4 regions of the Azospirillum thermophilum genome follow, and region 2 is predicted to be linked to each of the others. Evidence: riboswitches for the same ligand, from Rfam matches in the RefSeq annotation. Region 2 holds a riboswitch; each other region holds the start of a gene.
The links. Region 2 has a riboswitch for thiamine pyrophosphate ahead of DEW08_RS13075 (ABC transporter ATP-binding protein). Riboswitches for the same ligand answer to the same signal wherever they lie in the genome.
Positions count from the first base shown of each region.

Region 1: linked by a shared signal. The riboswitch ahead of thiO (glycine oxidase ThiO) and the one ahead of DEW08_RS13075 (ABC transporter ATP-binding protein) in region 2 are both predicted to bind thiamine pyrophosphate.
Region 3: linked by a shared signal. The riboswitch ahead of thiC (phosphomethylpyrimidine synthase ThiC) and the one ahead of DEW08_RS13075 (ABC transporter ATP-binding protein) in region 2 are both predicted to bind thiamine pyrophosphate.
Region 4: linked by a shared signal. The riboswitch ahead of DEW08_RS28705 (ABC transporter substrate-binding protein) and the one ahead of DEW08_RS13075 (ABC transporter ATP-binding protein) in region 2 are both predicted to bind thiamine pyrophosphate.

Region 1 covers NZ_CP029353.1:678,581-683,111, reverse strand. The annotation lists tRNA gene DEW08_RS09335 (tRNA-Leu) at 153-237, shown strand; gene DEW08_RS09330 (STAS domain-containing protein) at 357-659, opposite strand; gene mgtE (magnesium transporter) at 1,012-2,442, shown strand; TPP riboswitch at 2,516-2,621, shown strand; gene thiO (glycine oxidase ThiO) at 2,614-3,813, shown strand; gene thiS (sulfur carrier protein ThiS) at 3,810-4,025, shown strand; gene thiG (thiazole synthase) at 4,038-4,531, shown strand, end outside.
Region 2 covers NZ_CP029353.1:1,440,556-1,445,086, reverse strand. The annotation lists gene DEW08_RS13085 (ABC transporter substrate-binding protein) at 1-458, opposite strand, end outside; gene DEW08_RS13080 (ABC transporter permease) at 455-1,228, opposite strand; gene DEW08_RS13075 (ABC transporter ATP-binding protein) at 1,225-1,986, opposite strand; TPP riboswitch at 1,980-2,087, opposite strand; gene DEW08_RS13070 (DUF1194 domain-containing protein) at 2,134-2,886, opposite strand; gene DEW08_RS13065 (acetoin utilization protein AcuC) at 3,091-4,215, shown strand; gene DEW08_RS13060 (hypothetical protein) at 4,375-4,531, shown strand, end outside.
Region 3 covers NZ_CP029353.1:602,871-607,401, forward strand. The annotation lists gene DEW08_RS08965 (hypothetical protein) at 1-329, shown strand, start outside; gene DEW08_RS08970 (magnesium transporter CorA family protein) at 396-1,391, shown strand; gene DEW08_RS08975 (DMT family transporter) at 1,401-2,318, opposite strand; TPP riboswitch at 2,412-2,544, shown strand; partial or broken gene thiC (phosphomethylpyrimidine synthase ThiC) at 2,663-4,436, shown strand; gene DEW08_RS08985 (methyl-accepting chemotaxis protein) at 4,450-4,531, opposite strand, start outside.
Region 4 covers NZ_CP029358.1:207,028-211,558, forward strand. The annotation lists gene DEW08_RS32990 (ABC transporter permease subunit) at 1-29, opposite strand, end outside; gene DEW08_RS28700 (branched-chain amino acid ABC transporter permease) at 26-673, opposite strand; gene DEW08_RS28705 (ABC transporter substrate-binding protein) at 678-1,838, opposite strand; TPP riboswitch at 1,911-2,007, opposite strand; gene DEW08_RS28710 (GNAT family N-acetyltransferase) at 2,078-2,917, opposite strand; gene DEW08_RS28715 (DMT family transporter) at 2,980-3,870, opposite strand; gene deoA (thymidine phosphorylase) at 3,972-4,531, opposite strand, start outside.

The sequences.
Region 1 (4,531 bases), 760 kb from region 2:
GTGTCGGGAAGGAAGCTCATCGGGGGTTCTGGGGGCTCGTGTCGTTTTTTTTCGCAGAGGCGATTGTATCGCTTGATCGCCCCCTGGGGATCTGCTATTTCCCCGCTCCACCCGATGAACGCGGTGAGCGACATCGGGTCTACCAGCCTCGTGCGGTCGTGGCGGAATTGGTAGACGCGCAGCGTTGAGGTCGCTGTGGGGCAACCCGTGGAAGTTCGAGTCTTCTCGACCGCACCACTCTCCCTCCCGGGGCGGAGTGACAGGCAACAAGTCAGGCGATGAAAGACGGGCCGCAAGGCCCGTTTCGCTTTTCCGGGCTCGGGCAGCCGCGACGGCCGCCGTCAGCACGGCCGTCCTCAGCGGAATTCGAACCAGGTGTCCAGCGCCGCATGGCGCAGGGTCCGCAGGACCTGCGGCTGGGCGTTGGCGACGGCGACATGGCCGCCGGCCTCGCGGCAGCGCCCGGCCAGGATGAACAGCATCCCGATGGCCGCCGAATCGATGAAGGTCAGGTAGCGCAGGTCGAGCGGCAGGACCGGCCGCGCCGCGAAGTCCCAATCCGCCAGCAGGGCATGGAAGCGCCCGCCGTCGTCATAGGTGAAGCGGCCGGACAGGATGATCCCGTCCTCCCCCTGGACCTTGGCGAGCGCATACTCCATCGACCGATCCGTCCGGGCGCTTTGGCGTCTGCCGACCATGGACCATGAAGCGCGCGCCCGGCGCAAGGCCCGCCCCCGGCCGCCGGTCGGGGACAAATGCGGGGCCCGGCACGGGGAGGCCGCCTCCGCCGCCCGCAGCGCTGGACTTGGCGGCGATCCGCCTATATCTCGGGGGGCGAGCCCCGTCCCTTTCGGCCGGGGTATCGTTCCCCAACCTGCAAACGCCGGTTCGTCCTGGCCGACCGTCCTGTTGTTGGACCGTTGCCATGCGTCCCCCGTTGCTCATCGTGAAGGGAGGGTGTCCCATGCACACCGACCCCAGATCAGCGGTGCCCGACCCGACGGGGCGCCGGTGCTCCCGCCGGAGATCGATCCGGACGATGACGCGCGCCGGCGGGCGGAGCGTGCCCCGCCGCCCCGCGAGGACGGCGAGGAGGAGCGGCCCTACGGCGTCGAGCCCGACTTCGTGCAGGAGGTCGTCGAGCATCTGCGCGCCGGCGGGGCCGACGCGGTGCGCATCGCGCTGGACGGGCTGCACGCCGCCGACGTCGCCGACCTGATCGAGCAGATCGGCCCCGACGAGCGCGAGGCGCTGATCGAGATCCTGCGCCCGGGCTTCGACGGCGAGGTGCTGTCCTACCTGAACCCCGATCTGCGCGAATCGGTGGTCGAGCGGTTCGAGCCCAAGGAGCTCGCCGCCGCGGTCGCGGAACTCGACACCGACGACGCCGTCGACCTGATCGAGGATCTCGACGAGGAGACCCGCCAGAGCATCCTGGACAACCTGCCGGCCGCCGACCGCGCGCTGGTGCAGGAGAATCTGGCCTACGAGGAGTACACCGCCGGCCGCCTGATGCAGCGCGCGCTGGTCGCGGTGCCGGAGTTCTGGACGGTCGGCAAGACGGTGGCCTATCTGCGCGCCGCGGCGGACGAGCTGCCGGAGGATTTCTACGACATCTTCGTGGTCGATCCGCTCTACCGGGTGGTCGGGGCGGTGCCGCTGTCGCGGCTGCTGCGCCAGCACCGCTCCACCCGCATCGATGCGCTGGCGACGCAGGACCTGCACGTCATCCCCGCCACCACGGACCAGGAGGAGGTGGCGAACCTCTTCCGCCAATACGCCCTGGTCTCCGCCCCGGTGGTGAATGCCGGCGGGCGGCTGATCGGCGTCATCACCGTCGACGACGTCGTCCACATCATCGACGAGGAGGCGGAGGACGACATCCGCAAGCTGGGCGGGGCGGGCGACACCGGCGTGTTCAGCGGCATCGGCGCCATCGCCCGGTCGCGCGTCGGCTGGCTGACCGTCAACCTCGCCACCGCCTTCGTCGCCTCGGGCGTCATCTCGCTGTTCGAGGGCACCATCGCCCAGATCGTGGCGCTGGCGGTGCTGATGCCGATCGTCGCCTCGATGGGCGGCAACGCCGGGACCCAGACCCTGACCGTCGTGGTGCGCGCCCTGGCGACGCACGAGCTGTCCTCGGCCAATGCGCCGCGCGTGGTGGGGAAGGAGGCGCTGGTCGGGCTGATCAACGGGCTGGTCTTCGCCGTGATGGTCGGGCTGATCGCCTGGTTCTGGTACGGCCCGACCATCGGGCTGGTGATCGCCGGGGCGATGGTCATCAACCTGGTGATCGCCGGGCTGTCCGGCGCCCTGATCCCGCTGGGGCTGAAGGCGCTGAACGTCGATCCGGCGGTGGCGAGCGCGGTGTTCCTCACCACCGTCACCGACGTCATCGGGTTCTTCGCCTTCCTGGGGCTGGCCTCCGCCTTCCTGCTGTAGGGGGAGCATTCTACTTTAGGGAGTGCAGGCGCACTTTCCGCTTGCATCGCGGGCGCCGTCCCGCGACAGTGCGTGCATTGGCTTGGGGTGCTGCGCGGGGATTGAGTCCCGTGCGGCTGAGATCATACCCATCGAACCTGTCTGGATAATGCCAGCGAAGGGAGCCGACGCATGATCGACGCGCCGTCTTTACGTCCTCAATCCGTTTCCCGTCCCTCCGTCGCCGTCATCGGCGCCGGCACCATCGGCCTATCCATCGCCTGGAGGCTGGCCGCCGCCGGCTGCCGGGTCGAGGTCTTCGACCGCGGCCCCGCCGGCCGCGGCGCCACCCACGCGGCCGGCGGCATGCTCGCCGCCTGCGTGGAGACCGAGCCGGGCGAACAGCCGCTCCTTCCCCTCACCCGCGCCAGCCAGGCGCTGTGGCCCTCCTTCGCGGCGGAGCTGGAGGAGGCGTCCGGCCTGTCCGTCGACCTGCGCGGCGAGGGCACGATGGTCATCGCGACGACCATCGACGATCTGGCGAAGCTGCGGGTGCTCCACCGCTTCCAGAGCGGGCTCGGCCTGCCGGTGGAGTGGCTGGAGGGGGCCGAGGTGCGGCGGCGCGAGCCCTATCTGCAGCCCGGCGTCTCCGGCGCGCTCTACTGCCGCGAGGACCATCAGGTGGACAACCGCAAGCTCGCCGCGGCGCTGCAGCGCGCCGTGCTGGCGGCCGGCGCCATCGTGCACGAGTCCGTCGAGGTCTCCGCCGTCGCCGTGGAGAAGGGGCGCGCGGTGGGCCTGCGGATCGGCGACCGGCTGGTCGCGGCCGACCGGGTGGTGCTGGCGGCCGGCGCCTGGTCCGGCCGCATCGAGGGGCTGCCCCCCGCCGCCCGCCCGCCGGTGCGGCCGGTGAAGGGGCAGATGCTCTGCCTGCGGATGGACCCGCGCTTTGCGCTGCTGAGCCATGTCGTCTGGACGCCCGGCACCTACCTGATCCCGCGGCTGGACGGCCGGCTGCTGATCGGCGCCACGACGGAGGAGCGCGGCTTCGACGACCGGCTGACGGCCGGCGGCCAATATGCGCTGCTGGAAGGCGCCTACCGCGCCCTGCCCGGCATCGCCGAACTGCCGATCGAGGAGAGCTGGGCCGGTTTCCGCCCCGGCAGCCGGGACGACGCGCCGATCCTCGGCGCCTGCGCGGTGGACGGGCTCGTGCTGGCGACCGGCCACCACCGCAACGGCATCCTGCTGACCCCGGTGACCGCCGACGCCGTCGCCCGGCTGGTGCTGACCGGCGAGACCGACCCGCTGATCCGCCCCTTCGCCATCGACCGCTTCACGGCGGAGCGTTCCACCGGGGAGCACGCCCAGGGAACGGAGCTGCCGGCATGACCGCCACGCTGCACATCAACGGCCGGGACGAGGCCCTGCCGCCCGACACCCCCACCGTCGCCGCCCTGCTGGCCGCCCGCGGCATCGCCGCCGGGACGCGCGGGGTCGCGGTCGCCCTGAACGGCGCCGTCGTCCCCGCCCGCCGCTGGGCCGAAACCCCGCTCGCCCCCGGCGACCGCATCGAGATCGTCCGCCCCCTGCAGGGCGGCTGAAGGATTCCTCCCATGACCATCGACGCGCAGGACGACGTCCTGACCATCGCGGGCCGCCGCTTCGGCTCGCGCCTCTTCCTCGGCACCGCCGGCTATCCCAACCAGCAGGTGATGCTGGACTCGCTGGCCGCCGGCGGGACCGAACTCGCCACGCTGGCGATCCGCCGCATCAGCCTCGACGGCTATTCGGAGAGCCTGGTGGACGTGCTGGCGCAGCGCTTCGGCGACCGGCTGGGGCTGCTGCCCAACACGGCCGGCTGCCTGACCGCCCGGGAGGCCGTGCTGACCGCCCAGCTCGCCCGCGAGGCGCTGGGCACCGGCTGGATCAAGCTGGAGGTGATCGGCGACCGCGAGCTGCTCTATCCCGACGTGGAGGAGCTGCTGCGCGCGACGGCGGAGCTGGTGGCCGACGGCTTCACCGTGCTGCCCTACTGCAACGACGACCCGGTGACCTGCCGCAAGCTGGCCGACCTGGGGGCGGCGGCGGTGATGCCGCTCGGCTCCTA
Region 2 (4,531 bases):
AGGCTCAGCCCGTGCTTCTCCAGCATGGCGCCGAGGAGCGCATCCTCGAACCCGCCGACCGAGAAGCCGACCTTGCGGCCCTTCAGGTCCTTCATCGTCTTGATCGGCCCGTCACGCAGCACGACGACCGAGTTCAGCGGCGTCGAGACCAGCGTGCCGACGCGCACCAGCGGCAGCCCCTCGTCCACCTGCACGATGAGCTGCGGCTGGTACGAGATGGCGAGGTCGCTCCTGCCGGCGGCGACCAGCTTCGGCGGGTCGTTCGGGTCCGCCGGGGCGGTCAGCTCCACCTCCAGTCCGGCCTCCTTGAAGAAGCCCAACTCCTGCGCCACCACCAGCGGGGCATGGTCGGGGTTCACGAACCAGTCGAGCATCACGCTCAGCTTGTCCTGGGCCAGGGCCGGCAGGCTGGCGAGAAGTCCGGTGGCAAACGCCGCGGCTGCGAACGTCCGTTTCATCGGGTCGGTCCTTTGTCTTCAGCAGGTTGCGTATCGGGAAGCCAGGGAAGGACGCGGCGGCCCAGCGCATCGACGGCGGCATAGAGCGCCACCGCGCAGAGGCCGAGGATCAGCAGCGCCGCGAACAGCAGGTCGATCTGCATCCGCGCGTTGGCGTGCAGCATCAGATAGCCGAGGCCGGAGGAGGAGCCGACCCACTCGCCGATCACCGCCCCGATGGGCGCCACGGCGGCGGCGACCCGCAGCCCGGACCAGAAGGCGGGAAGGGCGGCCGGCAGCCGGATGGTCAGCAGCGTGGCCCGCGGGCTCGCCCCCATCGTACGGGCAAGATCCAGCCAGCCGGGATCGGTGCGCCGCAGCCCGTCGAACAGGGCCGTCGTCACCGGGAAATAGATGATCAGCGTCGCCATCGCGACCTTGGAGGCCATGCCGTAGCCGAGCCACAGCACCAGCAGCGGGGCGAGCGCGAAGACCGGGATCGCCTGGCTGACCACCAGCACGGGCATCAGCCAGCGCCGCGCCGTGCGGAAACTCGCCAGCGCCAGCGCGCTCGCCATCCCCAGCGCCACGCCGAACAGCAGCCCCAGCAGCATTTCCGCCAGCGTGGTCAGCGCATGGCCCAGCAGCAGCGGCGCCTGCCGCTGCAGGGCGTCCGCCACCAGCAGGGGACCCGGCAGGATGAAGCGGGGCAGGCCGGTCAGCGTCACCACCGCCTGCCACAGCCCGAGCAGAACCGCGGCCGTCACGGCGCCGCGCAGCAGCGCCGTCATCCGGCAAGCCTCCGCAGCAGTTCCGCCTGCAGGGCGAGGAGCGCGGTGTCGTCCACCGGGCGCGGCGGCGGTCCGGGCGGCTCCAGCGCCGGGCCGATGCCGGCCGGCCGGCCGGTCATCACATGGATCCGGTGGCCGAGCCGCAGCGCCTCCAGCGGGTCGTGGGTCACCATCAGCACCGTGCGCCCGGCCAGCGTCTCCGCCGCCGTCTCCTGAAGCTTGAGCCGGGTCAGCGCGTCGAGCGAGGAGAAGGGTTCGTCCATCAGCACCACGGGCCGGTCCTCGACCAGCGTGCGGGCGAGCGCCACCCGCTGCCGCTGACCGCCCGACAGGGTGGCCGGCCGGTCGCCCTCCCGGCCGCCGAGGCCGACACGCTCCAGGAGCGCGCGCGCCCGCTCGACCCGCTCGGGCCGCGGCCGTTCCCGGCGCAGCCGGCTGCCCAGCAGCACGTTGTCCAGCACCGACAGCCAGGGCAGCAGCAGATCCTGCTGCGCCATGTAGGCGACCCGCCCGGCCAGCGGCGCCCCGTCGCCCGCCTCGACGAGGGTCGGCGGCTCCGGCTCGGCCAGTCCGGCGATCAGGCGCAGCAGCGTGGTCTTGCCCACCCCGCTCGGCCCCAGCAGGCAGGTGGTGGCGCCGCCTTCCAGATGGAGCGCGACATCGCCGAACAGCAGCGTCCCGCCATAGGTCAGGCGGGCCGCGGACACGGTGACGGACAGGGGAGGAAGGACCGCCGCGGGCGGCGTCAGGATGGTCATGCGCTCACTGATCCCTACGCCGGTGTGAACCGGATCAGGTTCCAGGGGTCGTCCCGGACGTGGGACCTCTCAGCCGACCATCGGCTCCCCCCAGTGAAGGCAGCGACTATGGCGCGTCGCGCGCCGATGGGCAAGAGCGCGGCTGCCCTATCGCTGCGCCACGTCGGTGCCCGGCGGGGCGTTGGAAATCTCCAGCAGCAGCTTGTTCAGGATCGCCTCGGCGAAGGCGCCGAAGTCGCCGGCGGGGACCAGGAAGGCGCCGGGGCCGCCGATCACGTTGGCGCGGTAGTAGCGTTCCAGGTCGATGGGCGCGAGGCCGCCCAGCGGGTTGGGCCGGTCGTTCAGGATCGGCAGCCCGTTGATGGTGATGCCGCGCGCCACCGCCTCGTCCCGCGCCCATTCGGCCGGGCGCCCCCGGTTGTTCTCGCCGTCGCCCGACACGTCGATCACCCGCCGCGTCCCCTCGAAGCCGTTCCCGTCGAACAGCCGGGCGCTGAAGTCGATGGCGCTGCTGATCGAGGTCCAATGGGCGGTGGTGAAGGGCGCCTCGCCGATCGCCGAGGCGAAGGTGGAGAGGCTGGCGCGGTCGCCCAGCTCCGTCCAGCCGACGATCACCTGCTGGTGGCTCTCGCCGGCCCACTCGACATAGGTGGCGGCGATCCGGCCGAAGGGGCCGCCGGCGATCGCCTGCTGCACCTTGGGGTTCATCAGTGCGGCGATGTAGCCGTCGCGCTGCAGCTTCGCCTCGTCCGGGTCGACGCTGCCCGAGACATCGACCGCCAGCACCAGCTCCAGGTCGACCGGAACCTCCGCCAGCACCGGGAGGGGGGAGGCGCCGACCGCCAGGACCAGGAGGACGGCCGCCGGCAGGACGGGTCGGGCATGGTGGGAACCCAGCATCGTCGGCCCTCCACTCTGGCACCCTCCACTCTGGCAGGGAGCTGTCCGGGGCAAAGATGCATTTGGCGGTATGCGCACGGATCCGCACAAGGGACGCATCGGACGGACCCCGATGGACAGACGCGCCCTCCCCGCAGGTCGAGGGTCCGGGCGGACAGCTTCGCCCATTGACGGAGATGGGGGACCGCGCCATTTCACCCCCGCATGACCCGCCCGACGCCCCTCGACCGCCCCGTCTTCATCGGCAGCGAGATCTATCGCGGCTCGTCCTACGGGACGAAGCACCCGCTGTCGATCCCGCGCGTCTCGACCGCCATCGACCTCAGCCGGGCGATGGGCTGGCTGGAGGAGGCCGTTTATCTCGATACCCCGATGGCGACCCCGCGGGAACTGGCCCGCTTCCATGCCCCCGACTATGTCGAGGCGCTGCGGCGGGCCGAGGCGGCACAGCACGTCGATGCCGCGACGGGGGAGCGCTACAACCTCGGCCGGCTCGAGAATCCCGTCTTCCCGGAGATGTACCGGCGGCCGGCCACCGGGGCCGGCTCCGCCCTGCTGGCGGCGAGGCTGCTGCTGCGCGGGCAGGCCGATACCGTCTATTCCCCCGCCGGCGGCACCCATCACGGCCGCCCGGCGCGGGCCAGCGGCTTCTGCTACGTCAACGCGCCGGTGCTCGGCATCCTGGAACTGCTCGACCACGGGGTGGAGCGGGTGCTCTATGTCGATCTCGACGCCCACCACGGCGACGGGGTGCAGGACGCCTTCGCCGAGGACGAGCGGGTGCTCACCGTCTCGGTCCATGAGGACGGTCGCTGGCCCTTCACCGGCAAGGCGGAGGACCGCGCCGGCGGCATGGCGCGCAACCTGCCGGTCCCGCCGGGCTTCAACGACAGCGAACTCGCCTTCCTGGTGGAAGCGGCGATCCTCCCGCTCGGCCGCGCCTTCCGGCCGCAGGTGCTCGTCCTGCAGACCGGGGCCGACGCGCTGGCCGACGATCCGCTCAGCAGGCTGGAGCTGTCCAACCGCGCGCTGTGGGATGCGGTGGCGGCGTTGCTGCCGCTGGCGCCGCAGGCGATGGTGCTGGGCGGCGGCGGCTATAACCCCTGGTCGGTCGGGCGCTGCTGGGCCGGCATCTGGGCGGTTCTGGCCGGGCTCGACCCCGCCGTCGCGCCGACCGCGGAGGCGGAGCGGGTGCTGCGCGGCCTGACCTGGGCGCGCGCCGCCGGCCGCAACCCGCCGGAGCACTGGTTCACCACCATGGCCGACGACCCGCGGCCGGGACCGCTGCGCGACCCGGTGAAGCGCGTCGCCGATCTGGTCCTCGCGTAAGGCATCTCGCTGCGGAGCGCGACAGTTCGTCCCGAACATCATCCGGCGCCGCTTCGATTTGTTGACCTTTTGCGACAAATGCGGGAATTTCTATCCTATCGTCAGTACCGGATCTGCCGGGGCTGCGGTGCTCGCTCGCCGGGGGGCGCCAGCCGGACCATGTCGAACACGACCCTGTTCCTGATCGCCATTGCCGTCATCCTGACGGCCGCGGTCCCGGTCGCCATGATGCTGAAGGACATGCTGCCCGGCATTCTGGAGCGCAGCTCGGGCCTTGATCAGCTCGAAAACAAGATCTACGTCCTCCATGCCGAAG
Region 3 (4,531 bases), 840 kb from region 2:
ATCCCCGCGGTTCCGATCCGCGCAAGGACCTGCTCCGCCAGATCAGGGCCATCCGCGAAGAGCTGGACCCCAAGCTGGTCGAGCGGGCGAAGCTCGCGGTGTTCGGCAAGGTGCCGTACGACCGCGACAACGCCCGCGCGGCGGTGGCCCATTTCCTGGCCGGCCGCAAGGACGGCGAGGAGCTGCGCGCCGAGCTGGAGCGGACGCTGGGCGAGGAGCTGCCGGACGTCGGCGCCTCCGGCCCCGAGCCGATCAGGTCCGAGCCGGTCAAGCCCGACTCCGCGGCCAGGCATCCGCTGAAGCCGCGCCGCATCGGGCGCATCGTCTGACCCCGGCCGGCGGCCGGCCCCTGGCCGCCATTCCTCAACCGTCGCCAAACCGGAGAGCCGACGCCCGTGCTGCATGCCTTCGTCCGGGACGAGGGGCTTCTCCGCTGGGCCAGGGAGCTTGACGGAGCGGCCGACCCGCTGCCCGACAGCACCGTCTGGATCGACCTGCTGTCCCCCACGCCGGAGGAGCTGGCGCGGGTGGAGGCGCTGGTCGGCACCCCGCTGCCGACGCGCGAGCAGATGGCGGAGATCGAGGAGTCGAGCCGGCTGCGGCTGGTCGGCGGCGCGGTGCACATGACGGTGATGGTCCTGGTCTGGGCCGACACCGATCGGCCGCGCATCGCCGAGGTCAGCTTCGTGCTGGTCGGCGGCCGGCTGGTGACGATCCACCACATCGACCCGCAGCCCTTCCTGGCCTTCCGGCGCACCCTGTCTCACCGCAGCATCCCCTGCACGGGGGCCGAGGCGGTGCTGGCCTATCTGGTGGACGCGGTGGTGGAGCGGACGGCCGGGGTGCTGCGCCGCGTCGGGCTGGAGCTGGACACCATGAGCAGCCGCGCCTTCCGAGGCCGGACGCTGCGCCCGCGGGGCGAGACGCGCGGCGACAGCCGCTCGCTCCGCCGCATCGGCCACACCGGCCACCTGATCGGCAAGGCCCATGTCAGCCTGGCAAGCCTGCAGCGCATGCTGGACTTCCTGTCGCGCAACGACGGCCGCATGGGCGGCTGGAGCGGCAGCAAGGCGACGCGGCGCTGGGCGCGGGCGACCCTGCAGGACGTCACCGGCCTCGACGAATACGCCACCTTCCTGTCGAGCAAGGTCAGCCTGCTGCTCGACACCACGCTCGGCCGGATCAACGTCGAGCAGAACGAGATCGTGAAGATCGTCTCGGTGATCACCGTCCTGCTGTTCCCGCCGACCCTGGTCGCCACCATCTACGGCATGAACTTCACCGACATGCCGGAGAAGGACTGGATGTACGGCTACCCGATGGCGTTGCTGCTGATGGCGCTGTCGGCGGTGCTGCCGATGATCTTCGTGAAGCTGCGGCGCTGGCTCTGACCGGCCGTCCTACTTCGCCCGCGCGGTCAGCAGGATGCCGGCGCAGATCAGCGCGACGCTGATGGCGACGCCGACCGTCAGCGGCTCGCCCATGAAGGCGGCGCTGAGCAGCAGGGCGACCACCGGCACGAGACAGACGAACTGGCCGGCCTGGCTCGCCGGCATCACCGCCAGCGCCTTGCTCCACCACCAATAGCAGAGGCTGGTGGCGATCAGCACGTTGTAGGCGATGACGAGCAGCAGCGGCTGCGTCAGGTGGATGGGGCGGTGGCCCTCCATCGCCAGGGCGAAGGGGATCATGGCGAGGCTGCTGAGCGCGATCTGCCAGAAGGTCTGCGTCCAGAAGGGGGTGTGCCAGACCCGGCGGCGGTAGAGCGTCGCCCCCAGCGCCCAGGTGGCGGCGCAGGCCAGCAGAAGCCCGTTGCCGAGCAGGGCGCGCCCGTCGCTCCAGTCGACCAGCAGCGGGTTGAAGAACACCACCACTCCGGCGAAGGCCAGCAGCGCCCCGGCCAGCCGCCGGGCGGAGACCCGTTCGCCCAGGATCAGGACCCCCAGCGGCAGGGCCCACATCTGCATGGTATAGACCAGCACCGCCGCGCGGCCCGGCGCCACATACTGCAGCCCGACGTTGCTCAGCGCCATCATCAGCCCGACCTGCATCAGGCCGATGGCGGCCAGCGGCAGCCGGTCGCCGCGGGCCGGCAGCAGGGGAAAGCGCAGCAGCGGCGCCAGCGCCATCACGCCGATGGCGGCCCCGAACAGCCGCACCGCGCAGAAGGTCAGCGGCCCCATGTCCGCAAGCGCGATCTTCATGAAGGGCCAGTTGGAGCTCCAGAACAGCACGATGCCGGCGAGCTGGGCATAGACCGTCAGCCCGGGACCCGGCTGTGCGGCGCTGCTCTGGACGGCGGACGACTGGTTGCTCATGACCCCTCCGGTTTGGTGGGCGCATCTTATGGTGTCCAAACGGAAGACAGTCCTGCTTTCCTTTGACAGCAGCCGCGCGCTCCGCCACCATCGGCGCGTTTCCAGGGGGGTCCCGTAGGGGGCTGAGATACCACCGGCCGTTCGCCCGAAAGGGCGACCGGCAACGTGGTGACCCTTCGAACCTGATCCGGGTCATACCGGCGAAGGGAGGATTTTGCAGACCGGGCCTTGCCGCATCGACCGCGGCCGCCTGCCTGCCCGCCGCATCACGCGGCCTGCAATCCGTCACCTCCGTCCGCAGTCCCGGGTTTGTCCGGCAACCTCGTTCGTGACGGAGAAACCCAGTGCCCAAGGACTTCGACCAAGCCGCCATCCGCATTTCGACCGGCCCGCTGCCCGCCTCGCGCAAGGTGCATGTGCCGGGGACGCGCTTTCCCGACCTGCGCGTCGCCCTGCGCGAGATCGAGCTGAGCGGCGGGGAGCCGCCGCTGCGCGTCTACGACTCCTCCGGCCCCTACACCGACGACGCCGTCGCCATCGACGTCCGCCGGGGGCTGCCGGCGCTGAGGCGCGACTGGATCCTGGCCCGCGGCGACGTGGAGGCGACCGCCGGCGGCGCGCTGCGCGCCAGGGGCGGCGCCGCGGTGACGCAGATGGCCTACGCCCGCGCCGGCATCGTCACGCCGGAGATGGAGTATATCGCCGTGCGCGAGACTCTCGGCCGGGCCGCGGCGCTTGAGGCGGCCGGCGGGGCGGCCAATGGGGCGGCCGATGGAACGGGGCGCGACGGCGAGGATTTCGGCGCCAGCATCCCCGATGTCGTGACGCCGGAGTTCGTGCGGGACGAGGTGGCGCGCGGCCGGGCGATCATCCCGTCCAACATCAACCACCCCGAGTCGGAGCCGATGATCATCGGCCGCAACTTCCTCACCAAGATCAACGCCAACATCGGCAACTCCGCCGTCACCTCCTCGATCGAGGAGGAGGTGGAGAAGATGGTCTGGGCGATCCGCTGGGGCGCCGACACGGTGATGGATCTCTCGACCGGCAAGGACATCCACCAGACCGCGAGTGGATCCTGCGCAACGCGCCGGTGCCCATCGGGACGGTGCCGATCTACCAGGCGCTGGAGAAGGTCGGCGGCAGGGCCGAGGACCTGACCTGGGAGCTGTTCCGCGACACGCTGATCGAGCAGGCCGAGCAGGGCGTCGACTACTTCACCATCCATGCCGGGCTGCGGCTGGCCCACATCCCGCTGACGGCCAGGCGGGTCACCGGCATCGTGTCGCGCGGCGGCTCGATCATCGCCAAATGGTGCCTGGCGCACCACCGCGAGAGCTTCCTCTACGAGCGTTTCCCGGAGATCGTCGAGATCTGCCGGGCCTATGACGTGGCGCTGTCGATGGGCGACGGGCTGCGGCCGGGCAGCCAGGCCGACGCCAACGACGCCGCCCAGTTCGCCGAGCTGGAGACGCTGGGCGAGCTGACGAAGGTCGCCTGGGCGCGCGACGTGCAGGTGATGATCGAAGGGCCGGGCCATGTCCCGATGCACAAGATCAAGCACAACGTCGACAAGCAGCTCGCGCTGTGCGGCGAGGCGCCCTTCTACACGCTGGGGCCGCTCGTCACCGACATCGCGCCGGGCTACGATCACATCACCAGCGCCATCGGCGCGGCGATGATCGGCTGGTTCGGCACCGCCATGCTCTGCTACGTCACGCCGAAGGAGCATCTCGGCCTGCCCGACCGCGACGACGTCAAGGCCGGCGTGATCGCCTACAAGATCGCCGCCCATGCCGCCGACCTCGCCAAGGGGCATCCGGCCGCCCGGCTGCGCGACGACGCCATGTCGCGGGCGCGCTTCTCCTTCCGCTGGCGCGACCAGTTCGCCCTGTCGCTCGACCCCGACACCGCCCAGGCCTTCCATGACGAGACCCTGCCGGCCGAGGGGGCGAAGACGGCGCATTTCTGCTCGATGTGCGGACCGAAATTCTGCTCGATGAAGATCACCCAGGACATCCGCGACGCCGCGCAGTCGGGGAGATCGCGGCCGGACTGGACGAGATGGCGCAGAAGTTCCGCGAGTCGGGCGGGGAGATCTACCAGCCCCTGGCCTGACGCGCCGCGGCCGCTAGGCGGCGCCGCTCTCCAGCGGCGCCAGCCCGGCGGTGAGCATGCGGAAGCGTTCGAGGAAGCGCGCCCGCTCCTCCTCC
Region 4 (4,531 bases), on a different replicon from region 2:
ATCAGGTCGCCGCCCGCGGTCGGCGTCACGAAATAGCGGTTGGCGAGCAGCAGGCCCGCCGCCCGGCGAAGGCGGCGGCGATGGCGAAGGTCAGCAGGATCATCCCCGTCACCGGCACGCCGCAGGCCCGCGCCATCTCCGGATCCTGCGCCGTCGCGCGCAGCCGCCGGCCGAGCTGCGTGCGGCCGAACACCCATTGCTGCAGACCGATCAGCAGCGCCGCCACCGCGACGATGGCGAGCGACTGTTCCGGCACCACGAGGTCGCCGACGCGCAGCGTCTGCCCGGTGACCAGCGGCGGCGCGGCCCGCGGCTCCGGCCCGAACAGGACGGAGGCGCCGTTCTGCAGGATGATGCCGACCGCGATGGTGCTGATGAAGACCGCGACCGGCGGCCGGCCGCGCAGCGGCAGATAGGCCACGGCGGCAAGCAGCAGTCCCAGCCCCGCCATCAGCGCCATCACCAGCGGCAACAGCAGCAGGCCCGGCAGCGGCACCGCCTGCGCCACCGGCGGGGCGAGCGCCACCGCCAGCAGCCCGCCGGCCATGACGAGGTCGCCCTGCGCGAAATTCACCGCCGCGGTGGCGTTCAGCACCAGGACGAAGCCGAGCGCCACCAGCGCATAGGCCGCCCCCAGCGCGACCCCGTTCAGGAGGAGCTGGAGGGCGGTCATGGCCTTACTTCACCACGCCCGTGACGTTGTCGTAGCGCTTCGCCACCGCCGGCACGCGCGAGGTGCCGTCGAAGCAGACGATGACGGCGGAATGCGCCATGTTCCCCTTGCCGTCCGAGGCATAGGTCATGGCGAGGCCCCGGTAGCTGGTGGCGGACAGCGCCTTGCGGATCTCCTCGGGCGTGCGGGCGCCGGCCCTGGCCGCCTCCACCGCCATGCGCATGCCGTCATACTGGCCGAGCGCGAAGGCGTCCGGCTCCGCATTGAAGGCGGCGCGGTAGGCGCGGGTGAACGACTCCATCTCCGGCGAGCCGCCGGAAATGGGCGAGGCGGCGGTCTCCGCGCACACGCCCTTCAATTCGGCCGGCTCCAGCAGGGCGGCCGTGCTCGGCTGGTGCATGGCGGAGCCGGCGACGATCGGCACCGTCACCCCGTTGGCCGCCGCCTGCCGCAGCAGCAGCGCCGTCGGTCCGGCATGGAGGTGCAGCACCAGCACGTCGGGATTGGCGGCGAGCGCCTTGGTCAGCACCGGCAGCAGGTCCTTGGCGGCGGGATCGACCCCCTCCTCGAACACCGGCTCGACGCCCAGCGCCTTGAAGGCGGCGGCGAGGTGGGTCCGGCCGCTCTGGCCATAGGCGGTGGTCTGGTAGATGACCGCCGGCCGCGTCCTGCCCAGCTCCTCCACCACATAGCGGGCATGGGCGGTCTTGGTCACCGCGTCGCCGGGGAAGAAGCGGAAGACCCAGGGATTGCCCTGTTCCGTGATCGAGGCGGTGCCGGACACGGTGATCAGCGGCAGCTTCAGCTCCGCCGCCAGCGGCAGCATGGCGAGCATCTGGGTGCCCAGCATGCTGGCCGCCACGCCGGCCACCCGGCCGCGCCCGGCCGCCCGCTCCAGCGCCGTCACCGCGGCTTCGGGCGAGGTGCCGGTATCGATCACCTCGCCGGCCACGGCGACGTCGGGCGGGGCCTCCTTCAGCGCCAGCAGCGCGCCGTTGCGCTGGCTGGTGCCTTCCAGCGACAGGAAGCCGGTCAGCGGCACCAGGACCGGGAAGGCGGCGGGCTCCCCCGATCCGGCCGCGCGGGCCGCCGGAGGGGCAGCCGTGGCGAGGGCCGATCCTGCGATCAGGGAGGCCGCGATCAGGGAGTGGGTAAGCCGCCGCATGTCGTCTCTCCTCCTGCTGCCCGGGCATGGCGGGCGGGGAGGCCGTCGCGAGGAGGATGCCGGTCCGGCGGTTCTCGAGAACGGGCGGCTCCCTTCGCCGGCATGACCCGGATCAGGTTCGATGGGTGTCTCTCAGCCCGCGTCGCCGCAGGCACCCCAGCCGTGTGGTGGCGCGAGAGTTGGACCGGGGCGGGCGGCTTGTCAACCCCGGTCCTTGGCCCTGCCCTTCGATCCGGCGCTCACCCCAGCTCGAAGGTGGTGACGCCGAACAGCCGGCTGGTGTCGACGGCGGGAGCCGGCCCGAGATACATGCGGGCGGTCTCGAACTGCGGCGTCAGCCCCAGCTCCTCCGCCAGGCGGACGGCCGGGGCGTTGACCTCCGGCACGTCGAGGTAGACCGGCCCCTCCCCCGCCTGCTCCGCGAGCGCCAGCAGCAGGTCGCGGGCCGTGGCGTCGTCGTCGGCATAGAGCGGGCCGATCTTGTGGCCGCTGTGGCAGGGCCGGATGACGCCGAAGCCCGCGAGGCCGCCGTCCCGCAGAGCGGCGAGCGCCGTCGTCCCAGGCAGGGCGATCCAGTTGGCGAGGAAGCCCGGCCGCGGGGCCGGGAACAGCGCGGAATCGAGCGCCAGCAGCCGGTCGAACGGCACCGTCCGCGCGTCGGCCGGCCGCCGCCCGATGGCGCCGCGCGGCGGCGCCCCGCCGAAGCGGATGTTGCGGTAGGCGAGCGCGAAGCCCGACCGGCGGTAGTTCTCCTGCTGCGCCACCACGCCGTCCAGGCCGACGGTGCAGCCCTCCAGGTGCTTCAGGCCCGCCTGCCAGAGCTGCCAGCCATAGCCGCGGCCGCGCGCCTCCGGCCGCACGATGTAGAAGCCGAGGAAGCCGAACCTGCCGGGATAGCGGACGACGGAGATGCTGGCGACCGGCCGGCCGTCCAGCCGACCGGCGAGGAAGCCGCTGGGATCGGCGGCATGGAAGGCCCCGGCATCGTGCAGGCCGGGGTTCCAGCCCTCCGCCCGCGCCCAGTCCACCGCCAGATCCAGCTCGGCCCGGCTCATCACCCCGATGCGATAGCCCTGCACGCTCCCGTCCTCCCCTGCGGCCGGACGGCCCGGCGCCGTCCGCACGGGATGATTCTACCGCATCACCGACGCATCGTCTCGCGGTGCAGGATGTAGAGGCCGCTGCCGATGATGACCAGCGCGCCGGCCAGCACCGCCGGGGTCGGCACCTCGCCGAACACCAGGAAGCCGAACAGCGTCGCCCAGATCATGCCGGTATACTCGAAGGGCGCCACCGTGGCCGGCGGAGCGCGGCGGAAGGCCTGGGTCAGCAGCACCTGCGCCGCCGCCCCCAGCGTGCCGACCAGCGCCATCAGCCCGAGGCCGCGGGCGTCCGGAGTCTCCCACACCGGAATCGTCAGGACCCCGCTGACCACCGTCGTCGTCAGCAGCAGGTAGACGACGGTAGAGGTGCTCGTCTCGGTCCGCGCCAGTCCGCGCACGGCGAGCACAGCCAGCGCATAGAAGAAGGCGGCGGTCAGACCGACCAGCACCGGCAGCAGCGGCGCGCCGGAGGAGGACGGCCCGGCCATGATGACCACCCCGGCGAAGCCGACCAGCACCGCCGCCCAGCGCCGCCAGCCCACCGTCTCGCCCAGCAGCGGCACCGACAGGGCGGTGATGAACAGCGGCCCGGCGAAGCTCAGCACATAGACCTCGGCCAGAGGCAGATGCTTGAAGGCGTAGAAGAAGCAGCCCATGGAGATCAGTCCGGCGAAGGCCCGCCAGACATGGCCGAGCGAGCGCCGGGTGCGCAGCGAGGCGACGTTGCCGTCCCGCGCCACCGCCCAGCCGCCGACGATCAGCAGCGCCACCAGCGACCGCACGAACATGAGCTGCGGCACCGGGTACTCCGCCGACAGCAGCTTGATCAGCGTGTCCATCATGCCGAACAGCAGCACCGCCGACAGGTAGCAGGCGGTGGCGTAGCGGACGGAATCGGGAACCGCCGGAAGGGCGCGGGCTTCTGTCATGATGCCCAAAGTAGCGGCATGACGTCGCGCTGCCCAATGCCGCGAACGCGGGTCAGACCCTCAGTCCGCCCCGCGTCCTTCCGGTTCGCCGACGATGCCCGTCAGATGCGGCGGGCGATCAGCGGCCCGCGTTCCGCCGGCCGGTCCGACAGGGTGAAGGCCCGGCGCAGGGCCAGGGCGGCCTGATCGGCCTGGGCCTCGCTGCGGGCATGGACGATGGCGAGCGGCCGGCCGGCCGGCCCGACCTCCGCCCCCAGACCGGCCACCTCGTCCAGCCCGACCGCGAAGTCGATGGCGTCGGTGACCTTGGTCCGACCGCCGCCCAGCGCCACCACGGCGATGCCGACCGCGCGGGTGTCGATGGCGGCGACGAAGCCCGGCCGCTCCGCCGTCACCGGCCGCACCACCGGCGCCCGGTCCAGGTGGCGGTCGGGGTTCTCCAGCAGGTCGGACGGGCCGCCCAGCGCCGCCACCATGCGGGCGAAGCGTTCCGCCGCCGCCCCGCTGCGCATCGCCTCGTCGAACATCGCCCGGCCGACCTTGGCGTCCGGCGCCAGCCGGGCCAGCGCCAGCAGCTCCGCCGCCAGCTCCGCCGTCACCTCGTAGAGGCGGCCGTCGGCCGGCTCGCCGCGCAGGATGGCGAGGCACTCGCGCATCTCCA